DNA from 4 places in the Geodermatophilus sp. SYSU D00663 genome. Region 3 is predicted to be linked to each of the others. Evidence: riboswitches for the same ligand, from Rfam matches in the RefSeq annotation. Region 3 holds a riboswitch; each other region holds the start of a gene.
The links. A riboswitch is a leader RNA that binds a small molecule or an ion and turns the genes downstream of it on or off. The one in region 3 is predicted to bind cyclic di-AMP.
Positions count from the first base shown of each region.

Region 1: another riboswitch for cyclic di-AMP. It lies ahead of ACI79Z_RS11455 (hypothetical protein); the one in region 3 lies ahead of ACI79Z_RS15165 (aggregation-promoting factor C-terminal-like domain-containing protein).
Region 2: another riboswitch for cyclic di-AMP. It lies ahead of ACI79Z_RS19725 (transglycosylase family protein); the one in region 3 lies ahead of ACI79Z_RS15165 (aggregation-promoting factor C-terminal-like domain-containing protein).
Region 4: another riboswitch for cyclic di-AMP. It lies ahead of ACI79Z_RS01135 (transglycosylase family protein); the one in region 3 lies ahead of ACI79Z_RS15165 (aggregation-promoting factor C-terminal-like domain-containing protein).

Region 1 covers NZ_JBJGZT010000012.1:90,756-95,065, reverse strand. The annotation lists gene ACI79Z_RS11475 (dihydrofolate reductase family protein) at 1-171, opposite strand, end outside; gene ACI79Z_RS11470 (YciI family protein) at 280-660, opposite strand; gene ACI79Z_RS11465 (dihydrofolate reductase family protein) at 888-1,451, opposite strand; RNA gene rnpB (RNase P RNA component class A) at 1,893-2,304, opposite strand; cyclic di-AMP (ydaO/yuaA leader) riboswitch at 2,430-2,587, shown strand; gene ACI79Z_RS11455 (hypothetical protein) at 2,846-3,436, shown strand; gene ACI79Z_RS11450 (PIG-L deacetylase family protein) at 3,482-4,201, opposite strand; gene ACI79Z_RS11445 (DoxX family protein) at 4,231-4,310, opposite strand, start outside.
Region 2 covers NZ_JBJGZT010000030.1:25,305-29,614, reverse strand. The annotation lists gene treY (malto-oligosyltrehalose synthase) at 1-2,249, shown strand, start outside; cyclic di-AMP (ydaO/yuaA leader) riboswitch at 2,499-2,633, shown strand; gene ACI79Z_RS19725 (transglycosylase family protein) at 2,637-3,236, shown strand; gene treZ (malto-oligosyltrehalose trehalohydrolase) at 3,347-4,310, shown strand, end outside.
Region 3 covers NZ_JBJGZT010000018.1:72,038-76,347, forward strand. The annotation lists gene ACI79Z_RS15155 (SDR family NAD(P)-dependent oxidoreductase) at 1-836, opposite strand, end outside; gene ACI79Z_RS15160 (class I SAM-dependent methyltransferase) at 860-1,519, opposite strand; gene ACI79Z_RS15165 (aggregation-promoting factor C-terminal-like domain-containing protein) at 1,527-2,453, opposite strand; cyclic di-AMP (ydaO/yuaA leader) riboswitch at 2,695-2,855, opposite strand; gene ACI79Z_RS15170 (hypothetical protein) at 3,007-3,903, opposite strand; gene ACI79Z_RS15175 (LLM class flavin-dependent oxidoreductase) at 4,163-4,310, shown strand, end outside.
Region 4 covers NZ_JBJGZT010000001.1:224,238-228,547, reverse strand. The annotation lists gene menD (2-succinyl-5-enolpyruvyl-6-hydroxy-3-cyclohexene-1-carboxylic-acid synthase) at 1-1,257, shown strand, start outside; cyclic di-AMP (ydaO/yuaA leader) riboswitch at 1,600-1,769, shown strand; gene ACI79Z_RS01135 (transglycosylase family protein) at 1,774-2,928, shown strand; gene ACI79Z_RS01130 (isochorismate synthase) at 3,025-4,299, opposite strand.

The sequences.
Region 1 (4,310 bases), on a different contig from region 3:
CTCCATGAGCTCGTAGGTGACCCGGCCCTCGAGGAAGGCGCTCTTGGTCGCGAGCTCCTCGTTGAAGTGCCCGTGCAGCTCCTCGTCGACGCGGTGCCAGCCCAGGTCGTGGTCCGGCCCCTCGAAGTAGCCGTCCAGCGACAGCATCATGTGCACGACGATCTTCCGCATCCGTCCTCCTGGTCTCCGACCCGGTCCGGGAGCTCGGACCGGCGGACGGGGACGAAGTCATCGGTCCCGCCTCCCGGGAGCCGCCCCGGGGGACACGGCGGCGCGACCTCACACCGCCGGGCGCTGTGCCGGTATCTCCTGGAAGGCGCGGACCTCGATCCGCGCGCCGAGCGCCCGGGACGCCTTCGCCGCCCAGGAGACGGCCGCCGCCCGGTCCGGCGCCTCGACGACCCAGAAGCCGCCGAGGTACTCCGGCGCCTGCGTGTACGGCCCGTCGGTGAGGGCGAGGTCGTCCCCGGTGTGGTCGACGGTGACCGCGGTCGACGGCGGGTGCAGCCCACCGGCGAAGACCAGCGCGCCGGACGCCGCCAGCTCCTCCAGGAAGGCGCCGGCCGCCGCCAGGGCGACCTCCAGCTCGGCGGGGTCCATCGTGGCCATCGTCGGTTCCTCGGCCGAGTCGTGCGGCATGGACAGCAGGTACTGCGTCACGGGTCCTCCCGGGTGGTCGCCGCGGCCCGTCCGGCCGCTCCACGAGAGGGACCCCGGTCGCCGCATCGACTCATCGGTCGGGTCCCGTCGGTGGGGTCGCCTGGCGGCGACACACCGGCAGCCACCCGCGACCGGGCCCGGACGACCGGACGCCGTCGACCCGGTCGTGCGCGGATCGGCGGAGGGGGACGACGGACGAGTCGGCCTGCCGATCCGGGGCCGGCTGTTCAGCGCCTGGTCTCGTACCTGGTCAGGAGCACGCCGCCGCGGAACGTCCGGGTCTCCACCAGGTCCAGGTCCACCCGGTCGTCCAGGGCCGGGAAGAACGGCGTGCCGCCGCCCACCAGGACCGGGTGGGTGACGAGCGCGTACTCGTCGATCAGCCCGGCCCGCATGGCCGCCGCGGCGAGGGTGGCGCCACCGACGTCCATGGGACCGCCGTCCCCGGCCTTGAGCCGGGTGATCTCGGTGACGGCGTCGCCGGTGACCAGGCGGGCGTTCCCGTCGACCGCGCTGGCCGTCGAGGAGAACACCACCTTCGGCATGTCCCGCCAACGGCGGGCGTACTCGATCTGCGCCGGTGTGGCGCCGGGCTGCCGGTCGGCGGTCGGCCAGTGGGAGCTCATCGTCTCCCACAGTCTGCGCCCGTACAGCGCCAGGCCCGTGGCCTCCACCCGGTCGGACCACCACTGGAACAGCTCGTCGCTCGGCACGCTCCAGCCGAGGTCGTCGCCGGGCGCGGCGACGTAGCCGTCCAGGCTCAGGTTCATGGCGAAGGTCAGTCTCCGCATCGCGTGGCCTCCCGTGGGTCGGTGTTCGGCGTACGGACCGACACGGCACGGAGAACTGACCGGTCGGACCACACCCAGGGCCGGTCGACCACCGCGCCGAGCGGATGCCGCGTACGAGGAGGGACGACGACCGGCACAGCGCCCCGTGGGACGGGTCGCCGCCTCGTCGTCCGGCCGCTCGACGTCCACGCCGCCGGGTCGCAGGGGCCGCGTGACGCGAGCCGGATCATCCCGGAGCCGATCGTCGTCAGCAGCCGCAGCCGGGAAGAGGGCGAGCCGACCTCGGCCGACGATCGCCGTGACCGACCGACGTCAGCCACCTCTGGCCCGGCTCCGGCGACCGGCCGAGGGCCGCCGCCGACCCCGTTCCCGGCCGAGCGGCGGACCCCGCGCGGACCGGCGCCGCGCCCTGACCGCAGACCCGCAGGTCACGGCGGGCGACGGACGAGTCGGCCTGTACGCCGGGTTCTGTCCTCGGGCGCCTCGCGGCCTCCCGATGGGCGGTCATCCATCTAGGCCCGCCGTTGCCGGCGGGCTCGAGCGGTCCACCCGCAGGCTCGGGCGGGCAGCCCTCGAACGCCTGCGCAGGACGGTGTCCGGTCGCCCGGCCACCGCCCCTTCTCGACCTTGCTCCGGGTGGGGTTTACCGAGCCGCACCGGTCACCCGGTGCGCTGGTGGTCTCTTACACCACCGTTTCACCCTCACCAGCAGCGGACTGCTGGCGGTCTGTTCTCTGTGGCACTGTCCCGCGGGTCACCCCGGGTCGCCGTTAGCGACCACCCTGCCCTGTGGAGCCCGGACGTTCCTCGGCGACGGGGTCTCCCCCGCCGACGCGACCGCCCGGCCGACTCGTCCGTCGTGCCGACCAGTCTACGGACCCCCTCAGCGGAACTGCTCAGTCCGCGCTGCGGGCTCCCGCGGACGCTCCTACGGTGGCTCCGTCCGGCCGGTCGTCACGTCCTCCACCGGGGGAACCGAGCCGGGTGCCGCCGAGTCGCGGCCACCGCGGTGGCCGTGAGCCGGGGACCCACCGCACCACCGGGGTGAGTCCCACCTCCCGGACCCGGGAGGGGGTAGGGCGCAGTTCCCCGCCCGAACCCGTCAGCTGACCCGGTAGGCGGCCACGGGAGAACGGAGAACCACCACGGGGTGCGCCGACGGCGCCTGCCCCGGCGTGCCCCGCACTCTGCGACGAGCGCCGCGACCCGCCCACCTCCGCCGGTCGCCGCGCCTCCACGGACCGGAAACGACCGGCCTCGCGTCGGCCTGCCCTCCAGCAGCCGCCCGCCGCCCGGCCGCGTCCCGGCCCGTCCCGCAGGTCCCCCCACGCGACGGGTGACCGCCGAGCCACGGACGGCGCCACGCGGAACCGACGTCAGGAGCTCTCCTCGTCATGCCCTCGAACAGCAAGCGCACGATCCGCCGGACCCTCACGGCCGGCGCCCTCGCCGTCGCCTTCGGCCTCAGCGGCCAGTCGGTGGCCCAGGCCGACTGGGACGGCCCCCGCCGGGACGGGTCGAACGGCTGGTCCCAGGACCGGGGAGGAGCCGCGGCGCCCGCGCCCGCGGCCCCCGCCGCCCCCGCGGCCGCACCGGCAGCCGCCCCCGCCGCCCCCGCGGCGGTGTCCACGAACCTCACCGGCGCGCCGACCGCCTCCTCGACCTCCTACAGCGCCTGGGCGGCGCACGTCCGCCCCGTCGTCGCCGAGGTCGTGCAGCAGTGCGGGGTGTCCACCGTGCTCACCCGCCCCGGGCACTCCCCCACCCAGCAGCTCGCCGCGGACTTCATGGTCTACGCCGACTCCGCCAAGGGGAACGCCGTCGCCCAGTACGTCCTCGACAACGCCGCGCGCATGGGCGTCGACTACGTCATCTGGAAGCAGCGGATCTTCGTGATCGGGAGCTCCGGCTGGCGGGCGATGGAGGACCGCGGGTCCCCCACCGCCAACCACATGGACCACGTCCACGTGAGCTTCAACCCCTGACCGGCCCGGACGCGGCCCCGGGCGCACCCCGGGGCCGCGTCCGCCTCAGCCGGCGTACAGCGCGAAGCCGGCCACCCGCCGGCCGTCGACGACCGGGGTCGCCGTGTCGACCTGTCGCCGTGCCTGCTCCTCGACCGGGTCGGCCGACAGCGCCTGCAGGTAGCGGCGGTGCTCGGCCAGCGAGGCCACCGCCCGGTCGACGACGTCGGTCACGTCGACGGTGTGCGTGACCCCCACCGGCGTGGAGACGGCGGTCCAGCGCACCCCGCGCCAGGGCTCCGGGTCGGCGAGCTCGGCGAAGATCCACTCGTTGGCCGCGTCGCCGACGGCGTCGACCACCGCCCGGCCCAGCACCCGGTGGTCGGCGCTGTTCCAGTAGCCGAGCGGGGCGCCCGGCGGCGTCCACGTGTCGCCGAAGTGCAGCGTGACCACGAGGTCGGGGCGGTGCCGCCGGATCGCCGCCGCGACCGCCCGCCGCAGGTCCAGCCCCTCGGTCAGCCGCCCGTCGGGGTGGCCGAGGAACTCGACCACCGACACGCCGACCACCGCGGCCGCGGCCCGCTGCTCGCGCTCGCGCAGCGGCCCGGCGGCCTCCGGCGGCAGCCCGGCGATGCCGGCCTCGCCGCTGGTGGCCATCACGTACCGGACGTCGCGCCCGGCCGCCGTCCACGCCGCGACGGCGGCCGCGCAGCCGTACTCCACGTCGTCGGGGTGGGCGGCGACGACCAGGGCGCGCTGCCAGTCCTCGGGGAACGCCTCCGTCATGCGGGCAGTCTGCCCGCGGCCGCTGACGCTCAGCGCCCTCGGGCCACCCGCAGCGCCGCGGCGATCATCGGCGCCTGCAGCGGCAGCCGGACCACCGCCGCGGCCAGCA
Region 2 (4,310 bases), on a different contig from region 3:
CCGCGGCCGTGGCCGGCTACCTCGCCGACCTGGGTGTCACGCACGCCTACTCCTCCCCGCTGCTGCGCTCGGCCGCGGGCAGCACGCACGGCTACGACACTGTCGACCACGCGCACGTCGACGAGCCGCGGGGCGGGCAGGAGGGCTTCGACCGGTTCGTCGCCGCGCTGCACGAGCACGGGCTGGGCCTGGTGCTCGACCTGGTGCCCAACCACATGGGCGTGGCCGACCCGGCCGAGGCGCCGTGGTGGTGGGACGTGCTGCAGCACGGGCGCGACAGCGCGCACGCGTCGGCGTTCGACGTCGACTGGGACTTCGGCGGCGGGCGCATCCGCATCCCGGTGCTGGGGTCGGCCGACGACGTCGAGAAGCTCGAGGTCGTCGACGGCGAGCTCCGCTACTACGACAACCGCTTCCCGATCGCGCCCGGCACCGGCGAGGGCACCCCGCAGGAGGTGCACGACCGGCAGCACTACGAGCTGGTCGACTGGCGGCGCGCGGACGCCGACCTCAACTACCGGCGCTTCTTCGCCATCAACACCCTCGCCGGGCTGCGCGTGGAGGACCCGGAGGTCTTCCGGGCCACCCACGAGCTGGTGCTGCGGCTGGTGGCCGACGGCGCCGTCGACGGGCTGCGCATCGACCACCCCGACGGCCTGGCCGACCCCAAGGAGTACCTGGACCGGCTGGCCGAGGCGTCGGGCGGCCGGTGGACGGTGGTCGAGAAGATCCTCGAGCCCGGTGAGGACCTGCCGGAGAGCTGGCGGGCGGCCGGCACCACCGGCTACGACGCGCTGGCCGAGGTCGACGACGTCCTGGTCGACCCGGCCGGCGAGGCGGCGCTGACCGCGCTGGACACCGAGCTGTCCGGCCGGGCGGTCGACTACGGGCAGCTGGTGCACGACTGCAAGCGCGAGGTGACCGACGGGATCCTCGGCTCCGAGGTCGCCCGGCTGGTGCGCGTCATCGGCGAGCTGCCGGGCGTCGACGTGGAGACGGAGAAGGAGGCGCTGGCCGAGCTGCTGGCCTCCTTCTCCGTCTACCGCACCTACCTGCCCGACGGCCGCGAGCACCTCGACGCCGCCGTGGGCGACGTCCGCGACCGCCGTCCCGACCTGGTCGCCGCGGTCGACGCGCTGCACCCGGTCCTGGCGCAGGCCGGCACCGAGGCGGCCACCCGGTTCGAGCAGACCAGCGGCCCGGTGATGGCCAAGGGCGTCGAGGACAGCGCCTACTACCGGTGGGCGCGGTTCGTGGTGCTCAACGAGGTCGGCGGCGACCCGGCGCGCTTCGGCAGCACCCCGGAGGAGTTCCACGAGGCGCAGGCGCGGCGGCTGGAGCGCAAGCCGGAGTCGATGACGACGCTCACCACGCACGACACCAAGCGCAGCGAGGACACCCGGGCGCGCCTGGCCGTCCTCGCCGAGGTGCCGACGGAGTGGGCGGACCTGGTCCGCGGCTGGCTGTCCCGCCACCCGCTGCCCGACCGGCCGCTGGCGCACCTGGTGTGGCAGAACCTGGTCGGCGCGTGGCCGCTGTCCCGCGAGCGGGCGCACGCCTACGCGGAGAAGGCGGCCCGGGAGGCCGGGCAGTCGACGACGTGGACCGACGTCGACGAGGCGTTCGAGGCGCAGCTGCACGCGATGGTCGACGCCGCCTACGACGACGAGGCCACGAACCGCGAGATCGAGGCCTTCGTCGCGCGGATCGGCCCGGCGGGCCGGTCCAACGGGCTGGCGCAGAAGCTGCTGCAGCTGACGATGCCCGGCGTCCCGGACGTCTACCAGGGCACCGAGCTGTGGGACCACTCGCTCGTCGACCCCGACAACCGCCGCCCGGTCGACTACGACGAGCGGCGCGCGCTGCTGGCCCGGCTCGACGGCGGGGAGGTGCCGGAGGTCGACGACACCGGCGCGGCCAAGCTGCTCGTCGTGTCGCGGGCGCTGCGGCTGCGGCGGGACTCCCCGGAGCTGTTCACCGGCTACACCCCCGTGGCGGCCACCGGGTCCGCCGCGCAGCACGTCGTCGCCTTCGACCGTGGGTCCGGGGAGCAGGGCGGCGCGGTGACCGTGGCGACCCGGCTGCCGGTGGCGCTGGCCGCCACCGGCTGGGGCGACACCGCGCTGACGCTGCCGACCGGTGCGTGGCGCGACGTGCTCACCGGCACGCGGGTCGTCTCCGACGCCGGCGGAGCGCCCGTCGGCGAGCTGCTGGCCCGGCTGCCGGTGGCCCTGCTCGTCCGGGACTGAGACGGAGGTCACGGCGGCGCCTGCCGGCGCCGCCGTGACCTGCGGCCCCTGCCGGCGATCTCGTGCGCGCCGCCCGGCACGGGCCGGGCGACACGCCGTGACGGGTGGTGCCGGTGTGCCGTCTCGTGATGCTCCCGTTACCTTTGCGACCGCACGCGGGCCAACCGACTGCCGCGTGCCGGAGCCGGTCCGCCGAACCCCGTCCGCCGGGCTCCGTTCCTCGAGCACAGCCAGGACGGGGGTGGGGGACCCACTTCGGCGCCTGCACCGCGGTCACGGGGGGACCGGACGCAGCGCCTCGGGGTGAAGCCGCACGCCGTGCGGCCGGGGCACCGATCGCTCCGAACCCGACAGCTCACCTCGCAGGCGGCGGATCGGAGATCCCCCATGCGCACGTCCACGTCCCTGCTCCGCCGTGCCCTCGTGACGACCGGCGTGGCCGCGGCCGCGATCGGCGTCACCGCCGGCCCGGCCTCGGCCGCCGCTCCCAACGACTGGGACGCCGTCGCCCAGTGCGAGTCCAGCGGCAACTGGAGCATCAACACCGGCAACGGCTACTACGGCGGCCTGCAGTTCAGCCAGTCCACCTGGGCGGCCTTCGGCGGCACCGAGTACGCCGCGCGCGCCGACCTGGCCACCAAGGCGCAGCAGATCGCCGTCGCCGAGCGCACGCTCGACGTCCAGGGCCCGGGCGCCTGGCCCACCTGCGGCAAGGGCCTGGACCCGGGCGCCCCGGAGGCCGGCTCGCCGGCCGCCGCGCCCGCCGCCGCACCCGCGCCGGCCGAGCCGGACACGGCCGCCCGGGCCGGGGAGTCCGCCGCCGGGGCGTCCGGCGGCTCGTACACCGTGCGGTCCGGCGACACGCTGGGCACGATCGCCCGGGACCAGGGCGTCGAGGGCGGCTGGAAGGCCCTCTGGTCGGCCAACAGCGGCACCGTCAGCAACCCGGACGTCATCCACGTCGGGCAGGTCCTGCAGCTGCCGTGACCCGAGGCGGCAGCCGGGGGACCCGCTCCCCCGGCTGCCGCTCGCGGTTGACCGCGCCCGCAGCGGGCAAGAGGGACCGGTCAGCCGCACTACCGCTGGGAGGCCCCCGCATGTCCGCACCCGTCGAGTTCGCCGTCTGGGCGCCCGTGCCCGAGCGTGTGCGCCTGCAGGTCGACGGCACGGTGCACGACATGCGCCGCGACGACGACGGCTGGTGGCGGGCCGAGGTCGAGGCCGGCCCGGAGTCCGACTACGGCTACCTGCTCGGCGACGACGACACGCCGCGCCCCGACCCGCGCTCGCGTCGCCAGCCCGACGGCGTGCACGGCCTGTCCCGCCGGTTCGACCCGTCGGCGTACGCCTGGGGCGACACCGCCTGGACCGGGCGCCCGCTCGCCGGCGGCGTCGTCTACGAGCTGCACGTCGGCACGTTCACGCCCGAGGGCACCCTCGACTCGGCCATCGACCGGCTGGGCCACCTCGCCGACCTCGGCGTCGACTTCGTCGAGCTGCTGCCGGTCAACGGCTTCGACGGCACGCACAACTGGGGCTACGACGGCGTCCTCTGGTACACGGTGCAGGAGAGCTACGGCGGCCCCGCGGCCTACCAGCGGTTCGTCGACGCCTGCCACCAGCGCGGGATCGGCGTCATCCAGGACGTCGTCTACAACCACGTGGGCCCGTCGGGGAACTACCTGCCCCTGTTCATGCCGATCTTCTCGGAGGGCGGCGCGAACACCTGGGGCGAGTCGGTCAACCTGTCCGGGCCGGACTCCGACGAGGTCCGCCGCTACATCCTCGACAACGCCCTGATGTGGCTGCGCGACATGCACGTCGACGGGCTGCGGCTGGACGCCGTCCACGCGCTGGTCGACGAGCGCGCCACGCACGTGCTCGAGGAGATGGCGCAGGAGGTCGACCGGCTCTCGGTCGCCGTCGGCCGGCCGCTGACGCTCATCGCCGAGAGCGACCTGAACGACCCCCGGGTGGTCACCCCCCGGGTGGCCGGCGGCACCGGCATCCACGCCCAGTGGAGCGACGACTTCCACCACGCGCTGCACGCGACGCTCACCG
Region 3 (4,310 bases):
GCCCGGCGCAGGGCGGCCAGGCGGGTGGCGGCGGCGAGCACCCTCCCGTACGAGCCGGGCGCCAGGCGCACCAGGACGTCGGGGACGACGGCGCTGGCGCCGATGAGCAGCCGCGGCCGGCGCCGCTCCACCGCGTCGACGATCCGCTGCGCGGCGCGGCCGGCCGGGTACCGCAGCAGCCTGGCGAACTCCCGCTTGCCCCGCTCGGCCTCCGCCGGGTCCGCGCCACTGGCGACGCGGGCGGTCTCGGCGATGCGGGTGGCGATGCCGCCGGGGTGCACGCTGGTCACGCCGACGCCGTCCCCGGCCAGCTCGTGCCGCAGCGCCTCGGTGAACCCGCGGACGGCGAACTTGCTCGACGCGTACGCCGCCTGCCCGGCCGGCGCCATGAGCCCGAACAGGCTGGAGACGTTCACCAGGTGCGACCCGGGGTGCGCCTGGAGCGTCGGCAGCAGCGCGTGGGTGAGCCGGACGGTGGCGCGGAAGTTGACGTCCACGACCCACTCGAACTCCTCGAGGGTCACCTGGTCGAACCGCCCGCCCAGCGCGACGCCGGCGTTGTTGACCAGCAGCGTCGTCCCCGGGTGGTCCGCGACGACCCGGTCGGCGGCCGCGCGCAGTTGCCCGGCGTCGGCGAGGTCGGCGACGACGGTGGCCACCGACCGGCCCGGGGAGGCCGCGCGCACCGCCGCCGCGACGCCCTCGAGCCGCTCGGCGTCGCGGTCGAGCAGCACGAGGTCGTTGCCGCGGGCGGCCAGCCGCGGGGCGAGCGCGGCGCCGATGCCGCTGGCCGCCCCGGTGACGACGGCGGTACCGGTGAAGGCGTAGGGGCGCACGCGGCGACCGTATCCGGCGGCGCTCAGGGCAGCCGCCACACCGTCGTCCGGCGCAGCCCGGGCCCCTCCGTCTCGGGGACCTCGTACACCGCGGCCGACTCCAGCCGCTCGTGCGGGAGGTACGGGCGGCCGGGGTCGCCGACGAGCACCTCGCAGCCGCGGGCCCGCGCCCGGTCGAGGAAGGGCAGCACCCGCCCGGTCATCTCCCGGTCGTAGCAGACGTCCCCGGCGACGACGACGTCGACGGCGGGCGGCTCGCGGTCCAGCACGTCGCCGGTGACGCTGATGCCCGCGACGCCGTTGAGGCCGGCGTTGACGCCGACCGCCGTCCGGGAGAACGGGTCGACGTCGCTGGCCAGCACCCACCGGGCACCGGCGAGGACGGCGGCGACGGCCACCAGGCCGCTGCCCGACCCGAGGTCGAGCACCGTGCGGCCGGTGACGGTGGCGGGCTCGTCGAGCAGGTGGCGGGCCAGCGCCTGCCCGCCGGGCCAGGCGGCGGCCCAGAACGGCGGCTCCCCGCCCGCCCCGCCGGCCGCGGTCTCCATCGCCTCCCACAGGGCGACGACGTCGTCGGCGACGTGCAGCCGCACCTCGGGGACGAGCGAGGGCCGGCGCACCTGGGTGTGCGCGCGGACGAACCCCGCGGGCACCACCCGGGTGGCCGGCCCTCGATGGATCACGTGTCGATCAGTACCAGCCGGTGGCCTGGCTGTGCGCCCAGGCGTCGCACGGCGAGCCGTAGCGCTCCTCGATGTAGATCAGGCCGGCGTCGATCTGGCGGTAGCCGTCGGAGGTCTTGGCGATCCCGGTGCTGGCCCAGGTGGAGTCCAGGAACTGCGGGATGCCGTAGGCGGTGCTGGTGGGGTTCTGGGCGTTGGGGTTCCAGCCGCTCTCCTTGCCCCACAGCTTCTCCAGGCAGGAGAACTGCTCGCCGCTGCCGACCTTGCTCAGCGCGTAGTCCTTGAAGGAGCCGGAGGGCGCGGCGGGCGCGGCCTCCTCGGCGGCCTGCTCCTCGGCGGCCTGCTGCGCGGCGGCGGCCTCGGCGGCGGCCTGCGCCTCGGCGGCCTGGCGGGCGGCCTCCTGCTCCGCGGCGACGCGGGCGGCCTCCTGCTCGGCGGCGACGCGGGCGGCCTCGGCCTCGGCGGCCTGGCGGTCGCGCTCGGCCTGCTCGGCGGCGAGCTGCGCGTGGGCGGCACCGGCCTCCTGCGCGCTGCGCTCGGCGCGCGAGGCGGCGATGTCGGCCAGCGACGTCAGGTCGGGGGCGGTCGCGGCCTGCTGCTCGGGGATGCCCAGCTCGTCGGCGACGCTGACCGCGGTGCCGGCGGTGTCGGTACCGGCGGAGGCGGCGGGGCCGCTGGTGGAGACGACGCCGACGATCAGCGCGCCGGCGGCGGCGGCGCCGAGCAGGAGGGCCGGGCGGCGCGGGCCCAGCGGCGGGCCGCCGCGGCGGAACAGGCGCCGGCGGGCGGGGGCCTCGGCGGCGTCCGCGACCGCGGGCAGCTCGCGGGTGGCGGTGCCGGCCGTGGTCTCGGCGGCGGTGTCGGGGGTGTCGGCGGTGGCGAGCTCGACGGTCGCGGGGGCGTCGGCAGGCGTGTTCGGGACGTGGCGGGACATGAGGGGGTGAGGGCTCCGAGGGAGAGTGCGCGCGGCAGCGGGCCCGGAGGCGGACCTCGGGCATGCGCGTGCGGCGCGGGGCTACGGGTGTCGCGGACTACGGGGTCCCCGGCGACGTCGTCGCAGGGAGCGGCAGGGCAGGGGCGGCCGGCGTCAGGCGGACGCGGGAGCGCGGTGTGCGCGCGGGCAGCTGCACCTGCGGGCCGCTTCGGCCCGGAGGCGGGGCATGCGGGGACTCTCCGTTTCTTCCGTGAGCCGCCTACCGAGTTAGCTGACGGGTTCGGGCGGGAAGGAGCCCTACGCGCGCCGGGCCGGAGCTCGGCGGGCGCGATTCACCCCAGTACTGCGGTGGGTCCCCGGCTCGCGTCCACGGGCGCGGACACGACTCGGCGGCGTCCGGCCGGGCTCCCCAGGACGGGGACCTGACGACCAGCCGGACGCCAGCCACCGTACGGTCGTTACCGGTTCGTGACAACCGCCGGGGCCGGAGGTGCGGCCGTGACGGGTGGGGCGGACCCCCTCGTCCCGGAACCCGCCCCCGCGTCGCCGCTGGTCAGGAGGCCGCGGCCACCTCGGGCCGGCCGGGCCCGTGCAGCGGTGTCACGTCGGACACGTCCGTCCCGGACGACGCCGGACGCGACTCCGCCCGGAGTCCACCGGCGGACTCCTCCAGTCGGGCCAGCCCCCGCTTGTCGCCGAGGGCGGGGACGTCGTCGGGCACGACGCCGGTGACGACGGCGAGCGCCTCGTCCAGCTGCCCGGTCAGCAGGCGCAGCCAGTCGCGCGCCCGGTCGCGCTCGTCGCGCAGGGGCTCGAGCTCGGCCTCGACGGCGTGCCGGCGCTCGAGCGCCTCGGCGTCGGCCCGCGCCCGTGCCGCGGCGGCCTCGCGGTCCCGCCGCTCGCGCTCCGCGGCGGCCGCCTCCTCCAGCCGGGCCGCCTCGCGGCGCGCGGCCTCGAGGACGGCGGCGGCCTCGCTGCGGGTCTGCTCGCGGGCGGCGAGCACCGCCTCGCGCATCTCGGCCACCCCGGACAGCCGGGCCTGCGCCTCGGCGAGCGCCTCGGCGCGGATCCGCCCGGCCTCCTCCTCGGCGGCGGCCGTCAGCGCGGCGGCCTCCTCCTCGGCCCGCCGCACGATCGCGGCCGCGTCCTCGGGGCCGGGCAGGCTCTGCCGCTCGCGGACCAGCTGGGCCAGCCGCCGGCGGGCGTTCTGCAGCTTGGCCGAGGCGGCGGCGTAGCGGCTGAGCAGGTGCTCGTTCTCCCGGCGCAGGACCAGCAGCTCGGTCTCGGCCCAGGCGACGTAGTCGTCCACCTGCACGCGGTCGTAGCCGCGGACCGCCCCGGTGAACACCGGCCCGGTGCCCAGCAGGCCGTCGAGCCCACGTCCCGGAGGCGGCTCCGCGGTGCCGTCCCCGGTCCCGTCGGGAGCAGCTCCCCGTCCCCGCAGCGACATCCCGGTTCCCCCTCGGTGCGCCGTCCGATCCGGCCCCCCACCGGCGCGCCGGTCGGGGGTGATCACAGAGTTCCACCCGCCGGGTGCGGCCGGACGGGTCGACACGGACGCGCGCGGGGCGTCCGGACCGGTCGCGCCCGGACGTGCCGGGCCGGTCACCGAGCGCGGTCGAGAGGTCTCAGTACGGTCACGGAGGCGTCGGGAATGCCCGGCGGGGGCGGGTCGTTGGGCCGGGTACAGTAGTTGCACTCTCAACCACATGGAGCACGAGATGCAGTTCGGGGTCTTCACGGTCAGCGACGTCACGACCGACCCGACGACGGGGCGGACGCCGAGCGAGGCGGAGCGGATCAAGGCCGTCGTCACCATCGCGAAGAAGGCCGAGGAGGTGGGCCTCGACGTCTTCG
Region 4 (4,310 bases), on a different contig from region 3:
GGCCGCGAGGCCGCGCAGAACCGCTACTGGCGCTCGGTGGTGTCCCGGGCACTGCTCGCGGCCACCGGCGTCCTGTCCGGCGACCCCGGGCCGGTGCAGCTGGACCTGCCCTTCCGCGACCCGCTGCTGCCCGAGGAGGAGCCCGGCCCGCTGTCGGGCCCGTGGGCCGGCCGGGACGGTGGCGCGCCGTGGACCGCCGGCGCGTCCGCGCCCGCCGCGGCCGCACCGATCGCCGACGGCCCGCGCACGCTCGTCGTCGCCGGGGACGGGCCCGACGCCGCCGGCCGGGCGTGGGCGGCCGGCGCCGCCGCGGCCGGCTGGCCGGTGGTCGCCGAGCCGAGCGGCGGGGCGTGGACCGACGGCGCCGTGCGCGGCGGGGCGCTGCTGCTCGGCGTGCCCGGCTGGCTGGACGCGCACCGGCCCGACCGGGTGGTCGTCGTCGGCCGGCCGACGCTGTCCCGGCCGGTGTCCGCGCTGCTGGCCGACCCGCGGGTGCGCGTGGAGACCGTGGTCGCCGGGCCGCGCTGGCCCGACGCCGGCCGCTCCGCCGCGCTGGTCACCCGCGCCGCCCCGCCGGCCGGGCCGCCCTGCGACCCCGGCTGGGCCGCCGCCTGGCGCGCGGCCGCGGACCGGGTGGGCGCCGCCGTCGACGCCGCCCTGGACGCCGCGCGCGGGCTGACCGCCGCCCGGCTGGCCCGCGACGTCGTCGCCGCGCTGCCGCCGGGGGCGCTGCTGGTGCTCGGCTCCTCCACGCCGGTGCGCGACGTCGACCGGCTCGCCGTCCCGCGCGGCGACGTCGCCGTGCTCGCCAACCGCGGCGTCGCCGGCATCGACGGCACGGTGTCCACCGCCGTCGGCGCCGCGCTGGTCCACGGCGGGCCGGCGGTGGCGCTCATGGGCGACCTGACGTTCCTGCACGACCTGCAGGGGCTGCTCACCGGCGAGGGCGAGCCGCGCCCGGACCTCACCGTGGTGGTGCCCGACAACGACGGGGGCGGGATCTTCGCCCAGCTGGAGCCCGGGCGGCCGGCGTACGCCCACGACTACCGGCGGGTGTTCGGCACGCCGCACGGGCGGGACCTGGTCGCCGTCGCGGCGTCCCTGGGGTGGGAGGCGGTGGCGGTGACCACGCCGGAGGAGCTCGCCGCCGCGCTGGCGCGCGGCGGGCCGCGGGTGGTCGTCGCCCGCACCGACCAGCGCGCGGAGGCCGACCTCGCCGTCGCCCTGCGGGAGGCCGCGGGCCGCGCGCTGGCCTGACCGGTCCGAGGAGCGCCGGACGGGGCCCGGGCACGGCCCGGGAGCTCGTCCCAGGCCCTCGTGACGGGCCGGTCCGCCACCCGTTCCCGGTGGCCTTCGTCACGGGACCCGGCGCGGACGCGGCGGGGACGGCACGACCCCGGCAGGGCCCGATCGTGCGCGGCGAGCAGCGGGTTCCGTTACCCGCGCGGTGGTCACGCCGACGTCACGCCGTACCCCACACGCCCCGGCCGAACCGCCGTGTGACCGCCGTCACGACGACAGTCGACATGACGACACGTAACGTTTTGGCTGCGCTCAGCGAACACAGAGCGCGGCGCCGGTCCGCCAAACCCTGCCCACCGGTCGCCCACGTCAACTCCCAGGGCAGGGGTGGGGGACCCACTCTTCCGGCGCGCGACGGCCTACGGGGGCCTGTCGGAGCGCGCCTCGGGGTGAAGCCGCGGACCGCGGCCGGGCACCGATCGCCCGAACCCGACAGCTCACCTCGCCGGCGGTGATCGGGAGATCATCACCATGCCCAAGCACCGCGCACCCCGCTACGTCCGCACCAAGAAGGTCATCGCCAAGGCCCCTGTCGCCGCCGGCGCCGCCGCCGTCGGTCTGGGCGTCCTGAGCTCGCCGGCCTCCGCCTCCACCACCCACGACTGGACCGGCGTCGCCCAGTGCGAGTCCAGCGGCAACTGGAGCATCAACACCGGCAACGGCTACTACGGCGGGCTGCAGTTCAGCCAGTCCACCTGGGCCGCCTTCGGGGGCACCGACCTCGCCCCGCGCGCCGACCTCGCCACCCCGGCCGAGCAGGTCCAGATCGCCGAGGCCGTCCTGGCCGGCCAGGGCGTCGGCGCCTGGCCGACCTGCGGCAAGTACCTGACCGACGGCACCACCGCGGCCGCCGCCGAGGCGCCGGCCGCTCCCGCCGAGCAGGCCGCCCCGGCCGCCGAGGCCCCGGCCGCTCCGGCCGAGCAGCCGGCCGCCGAGCAGGCCGCCCCGGCCGAGCAGGCCGAGGTCACCACCGAGGAGTACACCGTCCGCTGGCGGGACACGGTGGCGAAGATCGCCGCCGCCCACGGCCAGAGCTGGCGGGAGCTCTACGAGCGCAACGTCGACGTCATCGGCGGCAACCCGAACCGGATCTATCCCGGTCAGGTGCTGGCGCTCAGCGGCTCGACCGCCGCCCCGGCCGAGGCCGCTCCGGCTCCCGCCGCCGAGGCCGCCCCGGCCCCGGTCGCCGCCGCCGGCGAGGCGGCGCCCGCCGCCACCCCGCCGATCGCCGAGGCCGCCCCGCAGGTCGCGCAGGCCTCGGTCGTCGCCGAGATCACGAACACCGCCGGCGCGATCCACGAGGCCGTGCAGGCGGCGGCGAACGCCGTCGTCAGCAACGTCCCGGGCGCCGCGGACATCACCCTCGGCGGCACGCGGGCCAGCGCGGTCGACCCGGACGGCCACCCCTCCGGCAAGGCGCTGGACTACATGGTCATGTCCGACGCCGCCCTCGGCGACGCGATCGCCCAGTACCACGTCGACCACTGGGACGAGCTCGGCGTCGAGTACGTCATCTGGCAGCAGCGCATCCTGACCTCGCCCGACGGCGCCTGGAAGGCGATGGAGGACCGCGGCGGCGCGACCGCCAACCACATGGACCACGTGCACGTGAACTACGTGGGCTGACCTCCGCCTCACCCGACGAGGGCCCCGACCGCGCGCCGCGGCCGGGGCCCTCGTCGTTCCCGGGGCAGGACGGCGGCCGGCCGGGAGCGGGCCGGCTCAGCCCTCGAGCGCGGCCTGGAAGGCGGCGAACTTCGACTGGGTCTCGGCGAGCTCGGCCGCCGGGTCGGAGCCGGCGACGATGCCGCAGCCGGCGAACAGCCGGGCCGAGCACGGGTCGTCGTCGACCAGCTGCGCGCAGCGGAGGGCCAGCCCGAACTCGCCGTCCCCTCGGGCGTCGAGCCAGCCCACCGGCCCGGCGTAGCGGCCGCGGTCCATGCCCTCCAGCTCGGCGATGACCCCGGCGGCGGCCTCGGGCGGGGTGCCGCAGACGGCGGCGGTGGGGTGCACGGCGTCGACCAGCTCCAGCAGCCCGGCGCGGCCGCGGGCGCCCGAGCGGCGCTGGGTGCCGACGACGTCGGTGGCCAGGTGCCGCACGTTGGGCAGCGTGAGCAGCGAGGGCTGCTCCGGCACCGACAGCGCGGTGCAGAACGGGTCGAGCGCCCGCACGAGCGAGTCGACGGCGAGGGCGTGCTCGGCGCGGTCCTTGGCGCTGGCCAGCAGGCCGGCCGCGAGCCGCTCGTCCTCGGCGCCCGCGCCGCGCGGGGCGGTGCCGGCCAGCACCCGCGCCGACAGCTGCCGGCCGGTGCGGCGCAGCAGCAGCTCGGGGGTGGCGCCGAGCAGCCCGTCGACGGCGAAGGTCCAGCAGTCGGGGAAGCGGGTGGCCAGCCGGTCGAGCAGGCGGCGGGGGTCCAGCGGCACGTCGGCGGTGACCAGCAGGTCGCGCGCGAGCACCACCTTGGCGAGGTCACCGGCGCCGATGCGGCCGATCGCGGCGGACACCGCGCCGCACCACGAGGCGGGGTCGAGCGCGCCGTCGGCGTAGCGCAGCCGCCCCGGCGCGGGGGTCAGCGGCTCGCGGGCCGCCGCCAGCACGTCGCCCGGGTCGGCGTCGCCGGTCGTGGTCACCCAGGCGACGCCGTCGCGGCGGCCGACGACGACCTCGGGGACGACGAACACCGACGTCTCCCGCGCGGGGTCGAACGCGACGCTCGCGAACACGACCGGCCCGGAGCCGGGCACGCCCACCTCGTCGTCGACGGCGAGGGCGGCGCTGCGGTCGGCCCACCAGGCGGCGGCCTCGGCCAGCGCGCCGGGACCGGAGACCTCGAGGCGGTCCGCCTCGCCCCAGCCGACCAGGCCCTCGCCGCGGCGCACCCAGGACAGCGCGCCCCCGCGCGGCAGCAGCGCCAGCAGGCCGGGGGAGTCGGGCAGCGCGACCGTGGTCACGGCGGGCGCGGCGGCGTCCGGGGTGGTCACCGCCGCTGCCGTCACGTCCCCCAGCG